DNA from 2 places in the Streptomyces sp. NPDC056224 genome. Region 2 is predicted to be linked to the other one. Evidence: riboswitches for the same ligand, from Rfam matches in the RefSeq annotation. Region 2 holds a riboswitch; the other holds the start of a gene.
The links. A riboswitch is a leader RNA that binds a small molecule or an ion and turns the genes downstream of it on or off. The one in region 2 is predicted to bind S-adenosylmethionine.
Positions count from the first base shown of each region.

Region 1: another riboswitch for S-adenosylmethionine. It lies ahead of ACFCZ1_RS28640 (aminotransferase class V-fold PLP-dependent enzyme); the one in region 2 lies ahead of thrC (threonine synthase).

Region 1 covers NZ_JBHJTK010000033.1:17,214-26,390, forward strand. Annotated here, with positions in the region: gene ACFCZ1_RS28615 (NlpC/P60 family protein) at 1-666, opposite strand, end outside; gene ACFCZ1_RS28620 (NYN domain-containing protein) at 919-2,283, opposite strand; gene ACFCZ1_RS28625 (hypothetical protein) at 2,324-2,563, opposite strand; gene ACFCZ1_RS28630 (rhomboid family intramembrane serine protease) at 2,698-3,432, shown strand; gene ACFCZ1_RS28635 (Lrp/AsnC family transcriptional regulator) at 3,429-3,710, shown strand; gene ACFCZ1_RS28640 (aminotransferase class V-fold PLP-dependent enzyme) at 4,164-5,582, opposite strand; SAM riboswitch class IV at 5,826-5,942, opposite strand; gene trpD (anthranilate phosphoribosyltransferase) at 6,032-7,096, opposite strand; gene ACFCZ1_RS28650 (cytochrome bc complex cytochrome b subunit) at 7,270-8,901, opposite strand; gene ACFCZ1_RS28655 (Rieske 2Fe-2S domain-containing protein) at 8,898-9,177, opposite strand, start outside.
Region 2 covers NZ_JBHJTK010000006.1:24,801-33,977, reverse strand. Annotated here, with positions in the region: gene ACFCZ1_RS10675 (serine/threonine-protein kinase) at 1-133, shown strand, start outside; gene ACFCZ1_RS10670 (beta-glucanase) at 193-930, opposite strand; gene ACFCZ1_RS10665 (phosphoribosylanthranilate isomerase) at 1,001-1,609, opposite strand; gene ACFCZ1_RS10660 (Uma2 family endonuclease) at 1,749-2,321, shown strand; gene groL (chaperonin GroEL) at 2,419-4,041, opposite strand; gene ACFCZ1_RS10650 (cold-shock protein) at 4,336-4,542, opposite strand; gene ACFCZ1_RS10645 (MoaD/ThiS family protein) at 4,955-5,230, opposite strand; gene thrC (threonine synthase) at 5,268-6,566, opposite strand; SAM riboswitch class I at 6,560-6,716, opposite strand; gene ACFCZ1_RS10635 (glucosyl-3-phosphoglycerate synthase) at 6,901-7,878, shown strand; gene ACFCZ1_RS10630 (trehalose-6-phosphate synthase) at 7,925-9,177, shown strand, end outside.

The sequences.
Region 1 (9,177 bases), on a different contig from region 2:
GCCGAGGTCGACCCGCTGGCTGTCGCTGCGGCTGGCGCGGGCCTCGTCGTCCTTGAGCGCCGCGCGCTCCTGCGCGGTCAGGGTGTTGAGCAGGGCCTGGGCCTCGGCGAGCTTCTCCTGCGAGACCTTCTTCTTCTCGCCGAGCTCCTTGCGGGTGGCGTCGAGGTCGGCGAGCTTGCCGGCGGCCTCCTGGCGCTGCTGCGCGAGGGTGCGCTGCTTGGCCTGGATCTTCTGGACCGCCTCGACCTGCTTGCCGCTCAGGTGCTCCAGCGTGGAGGCCTTGTCGAGGTAGCTGTCGGGGTCCTCGGAGAGGAGGAGGGCGAGCGAGGGGTCGATGCCGCCGTTGCGGTACTGGGCGCTGGCCATCGAACCGAGCGTGCTGCGCAGCTCGTTGAGGTCGGCCTGGCCGCGCGCGACCTGGTCCTGGAGCTGCCCGATCTCCTTTTCGAGCTGCTCCTGGCGCTCCTTGGCCCCGTTGAACTTCTCGGTGGCCTGCTCCGCCTCTTCGTAGAGCGCGTCGACCTGGGACTTGACCTCGTCCTTGCCCGGCTTCGCCGGAGCGGCGGAGGCGCTCTGGGAGGTGAGGGCGACGACTGCGGCCGCAGCGGCGCCAAGTACGGTCACACGGGCGCGGTTCGGCTGCTTGGGTCGACGGTGGGACGCCACGGAGGCGAGCTCCTTCTTCCTAGAGCCGCCGAAGAACGCAACTCGGCAGCACCTCCGCCGTCACCCCGAATGAGTGATCCACCGCACGAAGGTTTGAGCAGACCCTAGTGACCCATCTGTGATCAGTTCAAATCCTGCCGGAAAAAAACTTGCTCCCCGACCAGCTTCTTTACCTACAGCGCACGCTGTGTGCCGGGCACTTGACGGTGTGTCCCCCGAACACCCTGCCAATTCCGGCATTAGGGCGAGGAGTTACGAAACGCGCGAAAGCCGCTTCAGCAACAAAGCGGACGTTACGGGCCGCGCACCCGCGGCGGCCACACCGTCGGCGACCTCCCGGTCCGTGGAGACCACGACCACCGGGCGGCCGGGCGGCTCCGCGCGCACCAGCTGGCGGATCAGCTCGTCCGCCGTCACCCCGGCCTTGGAGAACAGCACCCGCACACCGCGCGGCGGCGCGAGCAGCACCGGGGCCGCCAGCTCCGCCCCGTCGAAGACACAGGTCATCTCCGCGCCCGTCTGCGCGGCCAGCATCGACAGCCCGCCCAGCAGCCGCAGCCGCTGCTTCTCCAGCGGCATCGTCGGATAGCCCGTCTTGGTCACGTTGTAGCCGTCGACGACCAGATGGGCCTGGGGCAGCGCCAACAGCTGGTCCAGCAGCGCCGGATCGGTCTCCGACAGGGCGCGCGCCGCGATGTCCTTGGGGGTCATCCGGCCCGGCTCCACCGCCTCCACCGTGTCCGCCGGGCGGGTGGACACCGGCGGCAGCGCCAGCTCTCGGCGCAGTCCCGCCGCCGCGTCCAGCACGGTGTCCAGCAGCAGCCGCAGCCGCATGTCCTCGATGCTGCGTCCCTCCCGGGTGGCCCGGCGCGAGGTCTCCAGCGCCGACTCGACCTCCGTCAGCCGGGACTTGAGCCGACGGCTCTCGCTCTCGGCGGCGGCCACCCGCGCGGCCGCCTCGCCGCGGATCCCGTCGATCTCGGCGATCAGCTTGCGCAGGGCCGCGTCACCGCGCTTGACGTCGCTGAGGGCGCTGCGCAGCTTGCGGTGAAGCGATTCCGCTTCCTTCCGCGAGGCCTCCAGCTCGATCCGCACCTGCTCACCGCCGGTGCGCTGCAGTTCCCGCACCTGGGCCAGCTCCTCGCGGAGCCGGTCCAGCTCGCGCCGGGTCTCCTCGCCGACCCGCTCGGCGTCGGCGCGCTGCGCCTCCTCGCCCGCGGCGGCCACCAGCTTGACCCAGCCGACCGGCCGCAGGACGTACGCGGCGGCCGCCACGTCCAGCGGATCGGCGGCGGCGGGCGGGGCACCGGACTCCAGGGCGCCGGTCAGCTCCGACTGTGCCTCGCGCAGCTTCTCGGCCACCCGGCCGCGGAACACCGGGTCGGTCTCGACCGCCGCGGCCATGGCGTTGCCCGCGAACTTGGCGCGCCGGCTCGGGGTGAACCGGGCGTACTGACGCAATTGCGCGGGAAGGTCCGCGACCGTCAGTCCGCCGAAGGCGTCCGAGACGAGCGCGACGACCCGGCGCCGCACGCCTTCCGGCAGCGGGCGGTCGAGCACCTCGGCGGCGTCGCCGGCCGCGTCGGCCGGCTCAGCGCCGCTTGCTGGCTCCACAATCCGTCACCCCTACCGTGATCTACCTGTGGGCTCGGCTCCCTCAGGAGTCCGTGCCCGGCCTGTCCACGAGCTCGATCTGGTCCACCGCGTTGCACCAGCGGCAGCGGACCGACTCGATGGTCTCATTGACCACCTCGCGCTCCTCGACCTTCGGCTCCCCGGCGAGGTCCAGGTGGACGTACTCCACGACCTTCGACGAACGGGTGACATCGAAACGCGTGAGGTTGCCGCACAGGGTGCAGCGCCACCGGGTGGTGTCGGTCGGCAGGGGAACCGTCATCAGGCCGCTCTCTCCTTCGTCGTGTTCGTAGCTGATTCAATTAAAGCGGTCTGCTGAGCCGTCCGCGCCGTTTGGGCGGACCGCGGCTCGTAACCCTACGGCCTGCCACCGCTTCAGGTGGGCGTGGTTGCGTCATGCTCTGTCACATGATCGTAAGGTGGCAGGCCGTTCGCGAGGCCGCCCGGGGACCGGTGGTCACCCACGCGCTGATCGCGGGCTGCGCGGTGGTGTTCGTACTGGGTCCGGCCTCGGGGCTGAACCCGGCCTACGGGACGGGCGACGGGCTGCTCACCGCCGGGACCGACTACTTCCGGCGCTGGGGCGTGGTCCCGGACGTGCTCTTCACCGGCACCCCGCGGGCCTGGCTCACTCCCCTGACCGCGCTGTTCGTACACGGCAGTTGGCTCCACCTGCTCGGGAACATGCTCTTCCTGTACGTCTTCGGCGCGATGGCGGAGGAGCGGATGGGCCGCCCGGCGTTCCTCGTCTTCTACGTCTGTACGGGCTACCTGGCCCTGGCGGCGTACGCGGCGGCCAACGCGGGCTCCTCACAGACCCTGGTCGGGGCGTCCGGGGCCATCTCGGCGGTGCTGGGCGCCTTCCTGTACCTGCTGCCGCGGGCCAGGGTGACGAGCCTGTTCCCCTTCCTGTTCTTCCTGCCGCTGCGCTTCCCGGCGTGGATGGTGCTGCTGTTCTGGTTCGCCCTCCAGGGGGTGGCCGCGCACCGGGCGGGGAGCGGGCCGGGGGTCGCCTATCTGGCCCACCTCGTGGGCTTCTCGGTCGGCTTCCTGTACGCGTGGGCGCGCTATCGGCGTGCGACTAGAGTGGAGCGACCAGCGACGGCCACCGAGGGAGACAGTCAGCCGTGATCACCGCGATCGTGCTCATCAAGACCAGTGTGGACCGCATCCCCGAGATCGCCGAGTCCATCGCCGCGCTGGACAGCGTCAGCGAGGTCTACTCCGTCACGGGGACGTACGACCTGATCGCGCTGGTCCGCGTGGCCCGCCACGAGAACCTGGCGGACATCATCCCGGGCCGCATCAGCAAGATCCCGGGCGTCGAGGCGACGGACACCCACGTGGCGTTCCGTACGTACTCCCAGCACGACCTGGAAGCCGCCTTCGCCATCGGCCTGGACGCCTAGGTCCCGTCGTCTGCGGCCCGGGCCCGGCCGACCCGGGCGGACGCGGCCCGGACGGACCCCGGCACCCGGCAGGGGCGTCAGAGCCCCGGCGGACCCTCACCGGCCACGGGCGGGCGGTCTTCGGCGAGCCGGAACGGGCACCCGCGCGGGTGGTCGCCGGGGCCGTGGTCGCCGGGGCCGCGCAGCCGGGTGCCGCAGCCTCGCACTCGCCTCCCGCTTCGACACCGACCGGGTGAGGCCGGGCGCAACGGCCCGCCCCCGTACGCGGCCCCGCCCCCGCCACCGCTCCCGGACCCTCCCGGGTCCGGTGCGCGTCACCGTCGCGGAGCACGTCGGCCGTCCCGTCCGGCGGGGTCCGTCCCGGCGCCGCGGAACGGTCCGGGCACATTGCGCCAGTTGAGCCGCTCCCACCGGTCGGGGCGGCGTGTCCTCCACCCGCCGTACCGCAGAGCGTCAGACGGCGGGGACGCAGCGGCCCTCTTCCGTGCGGTACCGCCACTTCGCGCCGTCCGCGACGAGTTCCCTCACCGCGCGGACGAAGCGCTCCACGTGCTCGTCGGGGGTGCCGGCGCCGAAACTGACGCGGATCGCGTTGAGGGACCGCTCCCCCGGGGCCGCCTCCGGGGCGCCGCATTCGCCCTGGGCCTGCGGCTCGCTGCCCAGCAGGGTGCGGACCAGCGGGTGGGCGCAGAAGAGGCCGTCGCGGACGCCGATGCCGTACTCGGCGGACAGCGCCGCCGCGAAGTGGGAGCTGTTCCAGCCGTCCACCACGAAGGAGATGACGCCGACGCGCGGCGCATCGTCCCCGAAGAGGGACAGGACGCGGACCGCCGGGACGCCGGCCAGGCCCTCCCGGACCTTCGCGATGAGGTGGCGCTCGCGGGCGACGAGGCTCTCGAAGCCCGCCTCGGTCAGGGCCTTGCAGGCGGATGCGATGGAGTAGACGCCGATGACGTTCGGGGAGCCGGCCTCGTGACGGGCGGCGGTGGTGTGCCACTCGACGTCCACGCCGCCGTCCTCGCGCCGGGAGACCTTGCGGGAGGCGCCGCCGCCTGCGAGGTACGGCTCTGCCTCCTGGAGCCAGTCCGCGCGGCCGGCCAGCACGCCCGAGCCGAAGGGGGCGTAGAGCTTGTGCCCCGAGAAGGCGACCCAGTCCACGTCGAGGTCCTGCACGGAGACGGGGTGGTGCGGGGCGAGCTGGGCGGCGTCCAGGACGATCCGCGCGCCGTGGGCGTGCGCGGCGGCGGCGAGCTCCTTCACCGGCCACAGCTCGCCGGTGACGTTGGAGGCGCCGGTGACGCAGACCAGGGCCGGACCGTAGCCCTCTTCACCTGTTGCCGTGCGGTCGGCCAGGGCGCGCTCCAGGGTGGCGACGGCCTCGTCCGGGGTGCGGGGGGCGTTGAGGTAGGTGACCTGCGCGTCCGACCACGGCAGCAGCGAGGCGTGGTGCTCGGTCTCGAAGACGAAGACCTGGCAGCCGGCCGGGAGCGCGGCGGCGAGCAGGTTCAGGGAGTCGGTGGTGGACCGGGTGAAGACCACCTGGTCCGAGGGGCGGCAGTCGAGGAACCGCGCGACCGTGACGCGGCTCTGCTCGAAGAGGTCGGTGGAGAGCTGCGAGAGGTAGCCGGCGCCGCGGTGCACGCTGCCGTAGTACGGGGCGTACGCGGCCACGTCGTCCCAGACCCGCTGGAGCGCCGGGGCGCTGGCCGCGTAGTCGAGGGCCGCGTAGGTGACCTCGCCGCCGGTGACGAGCGGGACGGTGACGTCCCGGCCGAGGACCGGCAGCGGCTCGGCACAGGCGGGGTTGACGGCGGGGGCGGCGGAGGCGGGGGCGGGGGCGACGGCGGGGGCGGCGTTCACGGAAACGGACATGACGGAATCTCCCGGCAGGCAGGGGTGAATGGCTTCGGTGTGCCCGTACGCGGGTACGGCTCGGCGGCCGACCTGGGGGTCCCCCGGACGGAGTCCGGGGAAGGTACGGGAAGTCCCCGGATCGAAGGCGGGTACGCGGAAGTGACCCTGATCCCGGGGTGAAGAAGGGGCGGAGTCGCCCTATCGCATTCGCTTGCTCACGGAAAAACGCTCCTCGAGAGACCAGGACCCCTGGTGTCGAGGGATCCGCGCTTGCCGTAGACCTCGCTGCCTACGGCCTGGTCATCACCCGGGGCACCCCGCCACGGAAGGAGGGTTGCCGGACAGCAAGCCGGGGCCTAAACGCTGTCACTCGTGACCTGTCCAGCATCCTGCCACATGATCCCCCGTGCGCAAGGCCCCGGTCCGAATGGCGGACCGGGGCCTTGACCGAAAGCGATCAATCGGAGTCAGGCGTTGCTGGCCGCCACCCAGCGCTGCAGCGCCGCCCGGGCCGCACCCGAGTCGATCGACTCCGCCGCCCGGGTGATGCCGGCCGCGAGCTGCTCCTCCAGCGGGCCCGTGCCCGGGTCCAGGGCCACCAGGGCCGCGGCCGAGTTCAGCAGGACGGCGTCGCGGACCGGGCCCGTCTCGCCGGAGAACAGGCGGCGGGCGACGTCCGCGTTGTACGAGGCGTCCGCGCCGCGCAGCTCCGACACGTCGACGAGGGTGATGCCGACGTCCCGCGGGTCGAAGGGCTGCTCCGCGACCTTGCCGTCCCGCACCCACCACACCCGCGAGGTCGCGGTCGTGGTCAGCTCGTCCAGGCCGTCGTCGCCCCGGAAGACCAGCGCGGAGGAGCCCCGCTCGGCGAGCACGCCCGCCACGATCGGGGCCATCCGGGCGTCGGCCACGCCCGTCGCCTGGGCCCGTACCTTCGCCGGATTGGTCAGCGGGCCGAGGAAGTTGAAGGTGGTCCGGATGCCCAGCTCCTTGCGGGCCGCGGCCACGTGCCGCAGCGCGGGGTGGAACTTCACCGCGAAGCAGAAGGTGATCCCGGCCTCCTCCGCGACCTCGGCGACGCGCGCCGGGGTGAGGTCGAGGTTGACGCCGAGCTTCTCCAGGACGTCCGAGGCCCCGCTCGCGGAGGACGCGGCCCGGTTGCCGTGCTTGACCACCTTGGCGCCCGTACCGGCCACCACGACCGCCGACATCGTCGAGATGTTGACCGTCTTCGCGCCGTCGCCGCCCGTGCCGACGATGTCCACCGTCCGGCCGGGCACCTCGATCAGGTTGGCGTGCTCGTACATGGTCCGCACGAGGCCGTTGATCTCCGCGACCGTCTCCCCCTTGGCCCGCAGCGCGACCACGAAGCCGGCGATCTGGGCGTCCGTGGCCTCCCCGCGCATGATCTTGTCCATGGCCCAGGCGGTGTCGTCGGCACGCAGGTCCCGGCCGGTCAGCAGCGCGTCGAGAACGCCCGGCCAGGTGGGGGCCGCCACGCTGTCGCCGCCTGCCGGGGTCACAACGTTCATGGTCCACTCCTGCTGCTCGTAGAGGATTCCACAATGGATGGGAAGGCCTTCAGCCTATCCAGCCGGGGAGACGGCAAAGAGCCCCGTCCAGACACTGGACGGGGCTCTCGCCGTGGCGACACCAGGACTGACCGAAATCAGTCCCTCATGCGGTCAAGCGGTCGTACGGGAGGTCAGTGGTGGCCGTGGCCGCTCTGGATCTCCTTGTACTCCTCCACCGTGGGCTTCGGAATCTGGTTGCCCTCGGCGTAGAAGCCCTTGCTGAGCTTCGCGCGCAGCTTCTCGCCGCGCTTCACCTTGCGCTCGACACCGTTCTCGTCGACCGTCGGGCCGATCTCGATCGGCTCGTACGTGGTGTACGAGGTGAGCGTGTGCAGCTTGTCCTGCGAGAGCGGCTCGTGGACCTCGACGAACTCACCGTGCGGCAGGCGCTTGATGATGCCGGTCTCGCGACCGTGCAGCACCTTGTCCCGGTCCCGGCGCTGGAGGCCGAGGCAGATCCGCTTGGTGACGATGAAGGCGAGGACCGGGACGACGAAGAAGCCGATCCGGACGAACCAGGTGATCGCGTTGATCGAGAGGTGGAAGTACTGGGCGAACATGTCGTTGCCACCGCCGATCAGGAGCACGATGTACTCCGCGATCCAGGCGACACCGAAGCCCGTACGGGTCGGGACGTTGCGCGGGCGGTCCAGGATGTGGTGCTCGCGCTTGTCCCCGGTGACCCAGGACTCGATGAAGGGCCAGGCGGCGATCGAGCCCAGCACCAGCGGGAAGAGCAGCAGCGGGATGAACACGCCCAGGACGAGCGTGTGGCCCCACAGGTTGATCTCCCAGCCGGGCATGGCCCGGATCAGGCCTTCCGGCATACCCATGTACCAGTCGGGCTGCGCACCGGTGGACACGTGGTCCGGGCGGTACGGGCCGAGCGCCCAGATCGGGTTGATCGAGGCGATGGCCGCGATGGCCGCGATGACACCGAAGACCAGGAAGAAGAAGCCTCCGGCCTTGGCCATGTAGACCGGCAGCAGCGGCATGCCGACGACGTTGTTGTTCGTCTTGCCGGGACCCGCGAACTGGGTGTGCTTGTGGTAGAAGACCAGGATCAGGTGGGCCACCAGCAGGCCCATCATGATGCCGGGCAGCAGCAGGATGTGGATCGAGTAGAACCGCGCGACGAAGTCGCCGCCCGGGAACTCCCCGCCGAAGAGGAAGAACGACAGGTACGTGCCGATGACCGGCACGGACAGGATCGCGCCCTCCATGAAGCGGACACCGGTGCCCGACAGCAGGTCGTCCGGCAGCGAGTAACCGGTGAAACCGGTGAACATGCCGAGGACCAGCAGCAGGAAGCCGAAGATCCAGTTGACCTCACGCGGCTTGCGGAACGCGCCGGTGAAGAAGACGCGCATCATGTGCACGACCATGCCCGCGACGAAGATCAGCGCGGCCCAGTGGTGGATCTGCCGGATCAGCAGACCACCGCGGACGTCGAAGCTGATGTCCAGCGTCGAGGCGAAGGCCTCGGACATCAGGACGCCCTGCATCGGCACGTACGAGCCGTGGTACACGACCTCGTTCATGCTCGGGTGGAAGAACAGCGTCAGGTACACACCCGTGAGGATGATGATGATGAAGCTGTAGAGGCAGATCTCACCCAGCATGAAGGACCAGTGGTCCGGGAAGATCTTGCGCATGTTGGACTTGGCCAGGCTGTAGATGCCCAGGCGGCCGTCCGCCCAGTCCGCTACACGCTCGCCGGCAGGCGCTTTGCGCGCCGTCTTGGATTCAGTGGCAGTGCTCATCCGCGCTCCCAGAAGGCAGGACCGACGGGCTCTTCGAAGTCGCCGAGCGCTTCGAGGAAGCCTTCGTCATTCACACCGATCCGCAGCTGCGGAAGCGCGTGACCGGCCGGGCCGAAGATGACTCGGGCGCCGTCGGAGAGGTCGAAGGTGGACTGGTGGCACGGGCAGAGCACGTGGTGCGTCTGCTGCTCGTACAGGCTGATCGGGCAGCCGACGTGGGTGCAGATCTTGGAGTAGGCCACGATGCCCTCGTGGGACCACTCCAGCTCCTGCTTG
Region 2 (9,177 bases):
CGGCAGCGAGATCTGCGTCAGGCACCCGTCGGGGGACATCGCGCTGCTCGTGATCCAGATCAAGTCGACCCAGTACGTGAAGGGCACGTCCGGCACGGTGACCGCGGACATGACGGTCTGGCCCGCGCCCTGACCCGGCCGCCCGCCCGCCCGCGCCCGGACAGCGCGCCCTAGGGCCGGCCTAGTACCCGCCTAGGGCCGGTACACGGACAGCCGCGAGACCTCGTACTCCATCTCCGTCACCCCCGGGCGGGGCGCCGGGTGGTAACGCCCGGCGCAGACGGACAGGTTCACGATGAGGTACGCGCGCCAGGACCGGCCCACGCCCGCGCGGTCGGCGAACACGCGGGCCCCGTTGACCCACCAGACGACCGACCTCCGCCCGAACTCGACCTTGAGGTCGACCCAGGCGCCCGGCCGCACCGACGGGTCGCGGTGGTAGCGGTGCGCCTGACGGACGTGGTTGGAGAGCTCCAGGAGATCCGGATTGTCGGGGTGGTACTCGAAGACGTCGATCTCCTGGCCGCCGTCCCGCCAGGTCCAGATCGCCGGCCAGGCACCCGTCTCCACCGGGAGCCTGACCCGGGCCTCCAGGATGTCGCCGGTGCGCACCATGAACCCCTCGTCGCTGCCCTCGGTGGTGAGCAGCCCGGTGTTCCAGTTGCCGTCGGGCCTCCGCTTGGCCCGGAAGACGCCGCTGCGGCTGTAGGCGGGATCGTCGACGAGGTGGTCCAGTTTGTTGTCGCCCGGGTTCGTCGGGCCGCCGTCGGGATACGCCCAGGAGCGGCCCGCGACCCACTGGGTGGGCGAGGAGAAATCGGCGGTGAAGGCGGGGGCGAGGCGCGGCCTGACCGCGACCGCGCCGCCGGCGCCCGCCGGGGCGAGGCGCGACGTCAGGCGCCGCAGCCAGCCGAGCTTTTCCGAGTCCATGCAGGGTGTCTGCCCGTAACCGGACGCGCCCATGCCGGAATCATCGCACAGGGTAATCGCGCGGAAGCATTCAGCGACGGGCGGCGCGCGCCGCCTCGACGAAGGCGCGGATCAGCTCGGGCGATTTCACCCCGCGCTCCCGCTCCACGCCGCTGGAGACGTCCACGCCCCACGCGCCGGTGGCCCGGACGGCGTCGCCGACGTTGGCGGGGGTCAGCCCGCCCGCGAGCAGCCACCGCCCCTCGGGCGGCGCGAAGTCCGCCGCCCCCCAGTTCCACGGCTTGCCGGAGCCCGGGTCGGGGGCGTCGAGGAGCAGCAGGTCCTCTCCGTACTCGCCGCAGCGCTTCACGTGCTCGGCGGTGGCCCGCAGCAGCGTCCGCCCCGCGGCCCGCAGCGCCGCGAAGTCCTCGGGGCCCTCTTCGCCGTGCAGCTGCACGCCCCGTACGCCGCTCTCCTCGGCGAACCGGCGCACCTCCGCCACCGGCTGCCCCCGGAACACGCCGACGGTGAGCACCCCGTCCGGCACCCGCGCGGCCAGCTCCCGCGCGGTGGCCGCGTCGACCGTACGGGGGCTGCCGGGCGCGAAGACGAACCCGACGGCATCGGCCCCGGCCTCGACGGCCACGTCGACGTCGCCCGGCGTCTTCAGCCCGCAGATCTTGATGAACACGTCAGTCATACCCCGAAGTCAACCAAACCCAGCGCGATTCGCGACGATGCATCCCATAAGCCGGGCAGGGAAAGCGTCCCGCCACTAGCCTGGGACGAGGCACACATTCAGGGCACATCACGCCATCCGGAGGACGACGGTGACGACCATGACCGAGCGGGCCACACCCATAGAGAGCCTGTCGCCGCCGACATTCGAGAGCCTCCTGCGCACGGTCGAGGAGATGAACACGCCAGACGGCTTCAAGGCCGAGCTCATCCGGGGGAAGATCGTCGTGTCGCCGTTCTCCAAGCTGCGCTACTACCGGCGCATGCGTGCAGTACGCGAGCAGCTACAGGCCCACGCCCCCGAGGGTCACGTCGCCGATGTCGCCCCCTTCCTCTTCAGCTTCCCGGCAGCGGAGCGGGCCTACGGGCCCGACCTCTTCGTGGCGGACGAGGCGGCGTTCGACGAGGAGGGCCGTCACGCGGACAGCGCGGCCCTGTCACTGGTCGCGGAGTTCACCTCCGTGTCGACCAAGGACGCGGACTGGAACGAGAAGCTGAACGTGTACGGCCGCCTCGTACCGGTCTACCTGGTCGTCGACATGCAGGACGCGGAGATCACCTGCTTCTGGGACCCCTCCCCGCACGGGTACCGCTCCCGCCGGACGGTGTCCTTCGGTGAGACGCTGCCCGTCCCGGAGCCCTTCGGCTTCGAGCTCGACACCACGGGCTTCTAGTGCCGGCCGCGAAACGCCCGAGGGCGGCACCCCCCGCAGGGAGTGCCGCCCTCGTTCGAGAACAGCCGATCGACCGGCGGCCTGAGCCGCGGGAGGATCAGAAGTCCATGTCACCGCCCGGCATGCCGCCCGGGGCGCCGGCGCCGGCCTTCTCGGGCTTGTCGGCGATGACGGCCTCGGTGGTCAGGAACAGCGCGGCGATCGACGCGGCGTTCTGCAGCGCGGAGCGCGTGACCTTGGCCGGGTCGATGATGCCCTCGGCGATCATGTCCACGTACTCGCCGGTCGCGGCGTTGAGGCCGTGACCGATCGGCAGGTTGCGGACCTTCTCGACGACGACGCCACCCTCGAGACCACCGTTGACGGCGATCTGCTTGAGCGGGGCCTCCAGGGCCAGGCGCACGGCGTTGGCGCCGGTCGCCTCGTCGCCCGTGAGCTCCAGCTTCTCGAAGACCGCGGAGGCCTGCAGCAGGGCCACGCCACCACCGGCGACGATGCCCTCCTCGACGGCCGCCTTCGCGTTGCGAACGGCGTCCTCGATGCGGTGCTTGCGCTCCTTGAGCTCGACCTCGGTCGCGGCGCCGGCCTTGATGACGGCCACGCCGCCGGCCAGCTTCGCGAGGCGCTCCTGGAGCTTCTCGCGGTCGTAGTCCGAGTCGGAGTTCTCGATCTCGGCGCGGATCTGGTTCACGCGACCGGCGACCTGGTCGCTGTCACCGGCACCGTCGACGATGGTGGTCTCGTCCTTGGTGATGACGACCTTGCGGGCGCGGCCGAGCAGGTCGAGACCGGCGTTCTCCAGCTTGAGGCCGACCTCCTCGGAGATGACCGTGCCACCGGTGAGGATGGCGATGTCGCCGAGCATGGCCTTGCGGCGGTCGCCGAAGCCCGGGGCCTTGACGGCGACGGACTTGAAGGTGCCGCGGATCTTGTTGACGACCAGGGTCGACAGGGCCTCGCCCTCGACGTCCTCGGCGATGATCAGCAGCGGCTTGCCGGACTGCATGACCTTCTCCAGGAGCGGCAGCAGGTCCTTGACCGAGCCGATCTTGGAGTTGACGATCAGGATGTACGGGTCGTCGAGAGCCGACTCCATACGCTCCATGTCGGTGGCGAAGTACGCCGAGATGTAGCCCTTGTCGAAGCGCATGCCCTCGGTGAGCTCCAGTTCCAGACCGAAGGTCTGGGACTCCTCGACGGTGATGACGCCTTCCTTGCCGACCTTGTCCATGGCCTCGGCGATGAGCTCGCCGATCTGGGTGTCGGCGGCGGAGATGGAGGCCGTGGAAGCGATCTGCTCCTTGGTCTCGACATCCTTCGCCTGCTCCAGCAGGGCGCCGGAGACGGCCTCGACGGCCTTCTCGATGCCGCGCTTGAGGGCCATCGGGTTGGCGCCGGCGGCCACGTTGCGCAGGCCCTCGCGGACGAGCGCCTGGGCCAGCACGGTGGCGGTGGTCGTACCGTCGCCGGCGACGTCGTCCGTCTTCTTGGCGACTTCCTTGACCAGCTCGGCGCCGATCTTCTCGTACGGGTCCTCGAGCTCGATCTCCTTGGCGATGGAGACACCATCGTTGGTGATCGTGGGCGCGCCCCACTTCTTCTCAAGGACGACGTTGCGACCCTTGGGGCCAAGGGTGACCTTGACGGCGTCGGCGAGCTGGTTCATCCCACGCTCGAGACCGCGCCGGGCCTCCTCGTCGAACGCAATGATCTTGGCCATCTGAAGTGGTCCTCCCGGACAGCGGTGGATTGCTCCCGGACCGCGCCCGCGCCCGCGACGGACGGCCTGCGTGCCCGGCGGTTCCTTCCCGCCGGACGCTGCGGGCCTCACCGACCCGGTCCTCAGTTTGGTAGCACTCTCACCTGGAGAGTGCTAACGCCAATGATTAGCACTCGACCCCCACGAGTGCAAGCGGCTTGGGCCAACGCCCCCGCGAACGCACGAGGGGCCCACACCCCGTGTCCAGGATGTGGGCCCCTCTTGCGTACGCGTGGGCGGTCGATCGCGCCGGGACTAGCCGAGTGCGAGCTTGACCATGTCCGCCTGCGGACCCTTCTGGCCCTGCGAGATCTCGAACTCGACCCGCTGACCCTCTTCAAGGGTGCGGTACCCGTCCATCTGGATGGCGCTGTAGTGGACGAACACATCCGCACCACCGTCGACCGCGATGAAGCCGTAGCCCTTCTCCGCGTTGAACCACTTGACGGTGCCCTGAGCCATGCCTAACTCCCCTATTACTGGCCCTTGCGCAGGAACGCACTTCGCGCTCCCGGGTCAGAACTTGCGCCGGAACGCGTCGACCGAGGCTGAATGTATCCGCGTCGGTGCTGTCTGCAACAGGTCAATCCGACGAGAAATCTGGACACTCGGAAACATTGAAATAGAGTGAAAATTTGGCATATCCCAGGGCAACTCGGGCCTGGCATATCTCGCCAAAGCCCCATACCGCACCCGCACATTGACCCGATGTCGACCCTCACGCGACCCGTTCATATGCGGCGGGCAAGTCCAGCGGAGGGGACTTCCCCAACTCTACCGTGCCCAATCAAACAGAATTGCCCCCTCCGCTTTTAGCGGAGGGGGCAATTACGGTTTTCGCGTGTCAGCAGCCGCCGGCACGGCGCATGTCCGGTCAGCCTCCGGCGACGGCGGGAATGATCGAGACACCGGCGCCGTCCGGCGTCGCCGCCTCCAGCCCTCCCTCGAAGCGCACGTCGTCGTCGTTGACGTAGACGTTCACGAAGCGGCGCAGCTTGCCCTGGTCGTCCAGGACGCGGGCGGCGATGCCCGGGTGGCTCTTCTCCAGCGACGCGATGACCTCGGACAGGGTCGTGCCCTCGGCCGGGACCTCGGCCTTGCCGCCGGTGTAGGTGCGCAGGATGGTGGGGATGCGGACGTTGACGCTCATGGTGCTACTGCCTTTCCGGTGGAGCGGGGGGAGGTGGTCAGGCCAGGCCGGCGGCGCGGAACGCGTCCAGGCTCGGGCGGATGGTGGCGGTCTGCCCGCTGTCCGCGGCCACCGCCTCCAGGGTCTTGAGGCCGTCACCCGTGTTCAGGACGACGGTGGTGAGCGCCGGGTCGAGCTGCCCGTTCTCGATGAGCTTCTTCGTGACGCCGACCGTCACGCCGCCCGCGGTCTCGGCGAAGATGCCCTCGGTCTGCGCGAGGATCTTGATGGCCTCGACGACCTGCTCGTCGTTGACGTCCTCGACGAAGCCGCCGGTGCGCCGGGCGATGTCCAGGACGTACGGGCCGTCCGCCGGGTTGCCGATGGCGAGGGACTTGGCGATGGTGTTCGGCTTCTGCGGGCGGACCACGTCGTGGCCGGCCTTGAAGGCGGTGGAGACCGGGGAGCAGCCCTCGGCCTGGGCACCGAAGATCTTGTACGGCTTGTCCTCGACCAGGCCGAGCTTGATCAGCTCCTGCAGACCCTTGTCGATCTTCGTCAGCTGCGAGCCGGACGCGATCGGGATGACGATCTGGTCGGGCAGCTGCCAGCCGAGCTGCTCGCAGATCTCGTACGCCAGGGTCTTGGAGCCCTCGCCGTAGTACGGGCGCAGGTTGACGTTGACGAAGCCCCAGCCCTCGCCCAGCGGGTCGCCGATGAGCTCGGAGCAGAAGCGGTTGACGTCGTCGTAGTTGCCCTCGATGCCGACCAGGTCGCCGCCGTAGACACCGGCCATGACGACCTTGCCCTGCTCCAGGTCGTGGGGGATGAACACGCAGGAGCGGAAACCGGCCCGGGCGGCCGCGGCGCCGACGGCGCCGGCCAGGTTGCCGGTGGAGGAGCAGGACAGGGTGGTGAAGCCGAAGGCGCGGGCGGCCTCGACGGCGATCGCGACGACGCGGTCCTTGAAGGAGTGCGTCGGGTTGCCGGAGTCGTCCTTGACGTAGAGCTTGCCGGTGACGCCGAGCTCCTTGGCCAGGTTCTGCGCGTCCACGAGCTTGGTGAAGCCCGGGTTCAGGCTCGGCTTGGAGGCCACGTCCGCGGGGACGGGCAGCAGCGGCGCGTACCGCCAGATGTTGTTCGGGCCGGCCTCGATGGCGGCGCGCAGGGCCTCGGGGTCTCCTGTCGGGAGGTCGTAGGCGACTTCCAGAGGTCCGAAGCACTCGACGCACGCGAAGATCGGTCCGAGCTCGAAGCGGGTACCGCACTCACGACAGGAAAGCCCGGTGGCAGGTCCGAGATCGACAGAGGTGGGATCAGTCAGTGCAGCCATGATGGCGAGGCCCTTTCTCCTCATCTTCCCCATGGCGCACTTCGCCATGAGACGGAATTGGCACCTTCCCTAGCCGGGGACCTCGCGGGGGTGCGTGAAAACGCATCGCGAGAACCGACTGGAGGGTTGCCGGGGCTTCAACGGGCCGTGTCCCTCTGCCCCTCTGGATGAGCGGTATGGCACCGGACCGCGCGCTCCATGGCGCTCCGGGCGTTTGTGCGCAAGGACCCCCGGCATGCGGTGGTCCTTTGCGTTGTTCAAGACTGTAACCGAAGGGCAGGGCGGTTGAGACAGCCGTCCGAACCGCGAGATGGATCGCATATCGGCCCGGACAAGTGACGATGCAGGGAGTCCAAGGGTGCTGGAAGAGGTGGAGCGCTGGCTGGCAGACCGCTCCTGGTCCGCCGCCGACCGACCGCTCGACCAGCTGCTGGACCGGAAACGGGCGGCTGGGACCACGGTCAGCGTGGTGCTGCCCGCGCTCGACGAGGAGGCGACGGTCGGCGCGATCGTCGAGGTGATCCGGCGCGAGCTGATCGAGGGACTGCCGTTCCCCCTGGTGGACGAACTGGTGGTGGTCGACTCGGGCTCCAGCGACCGGACGGCCGAGGTCGCCGCGAAGGCCGGCGCCCGCGTCGTCCACCGCGACGAGATCCTGCCGCGGATCCCCGCGCTGCCCGGCAAGGGCGAGGTGCTGTGGCGCTCCCTGCTGGCCACGTCCGGGGAGATCGTCTGCTTCGTTGACGCCGACCTGCGCGATTTCTCGGCCGACTTCGTCTCCGGGATCGTGGGGCCGCTGCTGACGGAACCGGACGTGCAGTTCGTCAAGGCGATGTACGACCGCCCGCTGGGCGACGCCCCCGGCCAGGGCGGCCGGGTGACGGAGCTGGTGGCGCGTCCCCTGCTCAACCTGCACTGGCCCCAGCTGGCCGGTTTCGTCCAGCCGCTGGGCGGTGAGTACGCCGTACGCCGCTCCCTGCTGGAGCGGCTGCCGTTCCCCGTCGGGTACGGCGTCGAGCTGGGCCTGCTGGTGGACGCGCTGCACACGGTCGGGCTGGACGCGCTGGCCCAGGTGGACGTCGGCGTACGGGTCCACCGCCACCAGGACGGGCAGGCGCTGGGCCGGATGGCCGCGGCGATATACCGCACCGCGCAGCTGCGGCTCGCGCACGGGCACTCCCCCGGCCACCGCGGGGGGTACCCCCTCGTACGTCCGGAGCTGACGCAGTTCGAGCGGGGGCCGGAGGGGTTCGTGCCGCGGACGTACGAGGTGGACACGGAGGAGCGGCCGCCGATGCTGGACGTCAGGGAGTACGTGCTGCGCCGCGTGGCGTGACGCAGGGAACGGTTTGAGGGGACCCGGGCCGGGCTAGGTTCGGCGCATGGCTTCTCAGGTGCTCGTAGCCGCCAACCGCGGCCCGCTCTCGTACGCCCTGTCCGCCGAGGGCACCCTCAGTGCCCGGCGCGGCGGGGGCGGTCTCGTCTCCGGACTCTCCGCGGCCCTGGCGGAGCAGCCGGACGCGGTGTGGATCTGCGCGGCCCTTTCGGAGGCGGACCGGGAGGCGGTCCGCCGGGGCGTGGCCGAACCCGGCGTCCGCATGCTGGACATCGATCCCACGGTGTACGACGACGCGTACAACGGCATCGCGAACTCGGTGCTGTGGTTCACCCACCACCACCTGTACGACATCCCGCGCACGCCGGTGTTCGACGCGCAGTTCCGCCGCCGGTGGGGGTCGTACGTGGAGTACAACCGCGCCTTCGCGGCGGCGCTTGCCGAGGAGGCGGCGGAGGGCGCCCGCGTCCTGGTGCAGGACTACCACCTGGCCCTGGTGCCGGGGCAGTTGCGGGAGCTGCGGCCGGACCTGCGGATCGGGCACTTCACGCACACGCCGTGGGCTTCGCGGGAGTTCCTGGGGATGCTGCCCGACGACATCCGGGAGCAGCTGCTCTGGGGGATGCTCGGCGCCGACCGGCTGGGTTTCCACACCTGGGCCTGGGCGGTCAACTTCATCACCAGCGCGAACCTGGACGACGCGACCGGCATCGCGCAGCCGTACCTCCCGAGCGGGACTCCCGAGAGCGGGGTGCACCACCACAGGTCGAAGGCGGACGGCCCGGGCTACGGGGAGAAGCGGTTCACGCAGGTGACCCAGTACCCGCTCGGGGTCGACGCGGAGGAGCTGCGCGAACTGGCGCACCGGCCGGAGGTGGAGGAGAAGCTGGCGGCGCTGCGGGCGGAGGTCGGTGACCTGAAGACGATCGTCCGGGTGGACCGGACGGAGCTGTCGAAGAACATCGTGCGCGGGCTCCTCGCCTACCGGGAGCTGCTGACCACGCACCCCGAATGGCGCGGCCGGGTGGTGCACCTGGCGTCCGCCTACCCGTCGCGGCAGGACCTGGCGGTGTACCGGGCGTACACGGAGTCGGTGCGGGAGCTGGCGGCCGAGGTGAACGCGGAGTTCGGCACGGCGGACTGGAAGCCGGTCCACGTGTCGGTGCAGGACGACTTCGCGCGCTCGCTCGCGGCGTACCGGATGGCGGACGTCGCGCTGGTGAACCCGGTGCGGGACGGGATGAACCTGGTGGCGAAGGAGATCCCGGTGGTGTCGGAGGAGGGGTGCGTGCTGGTGCT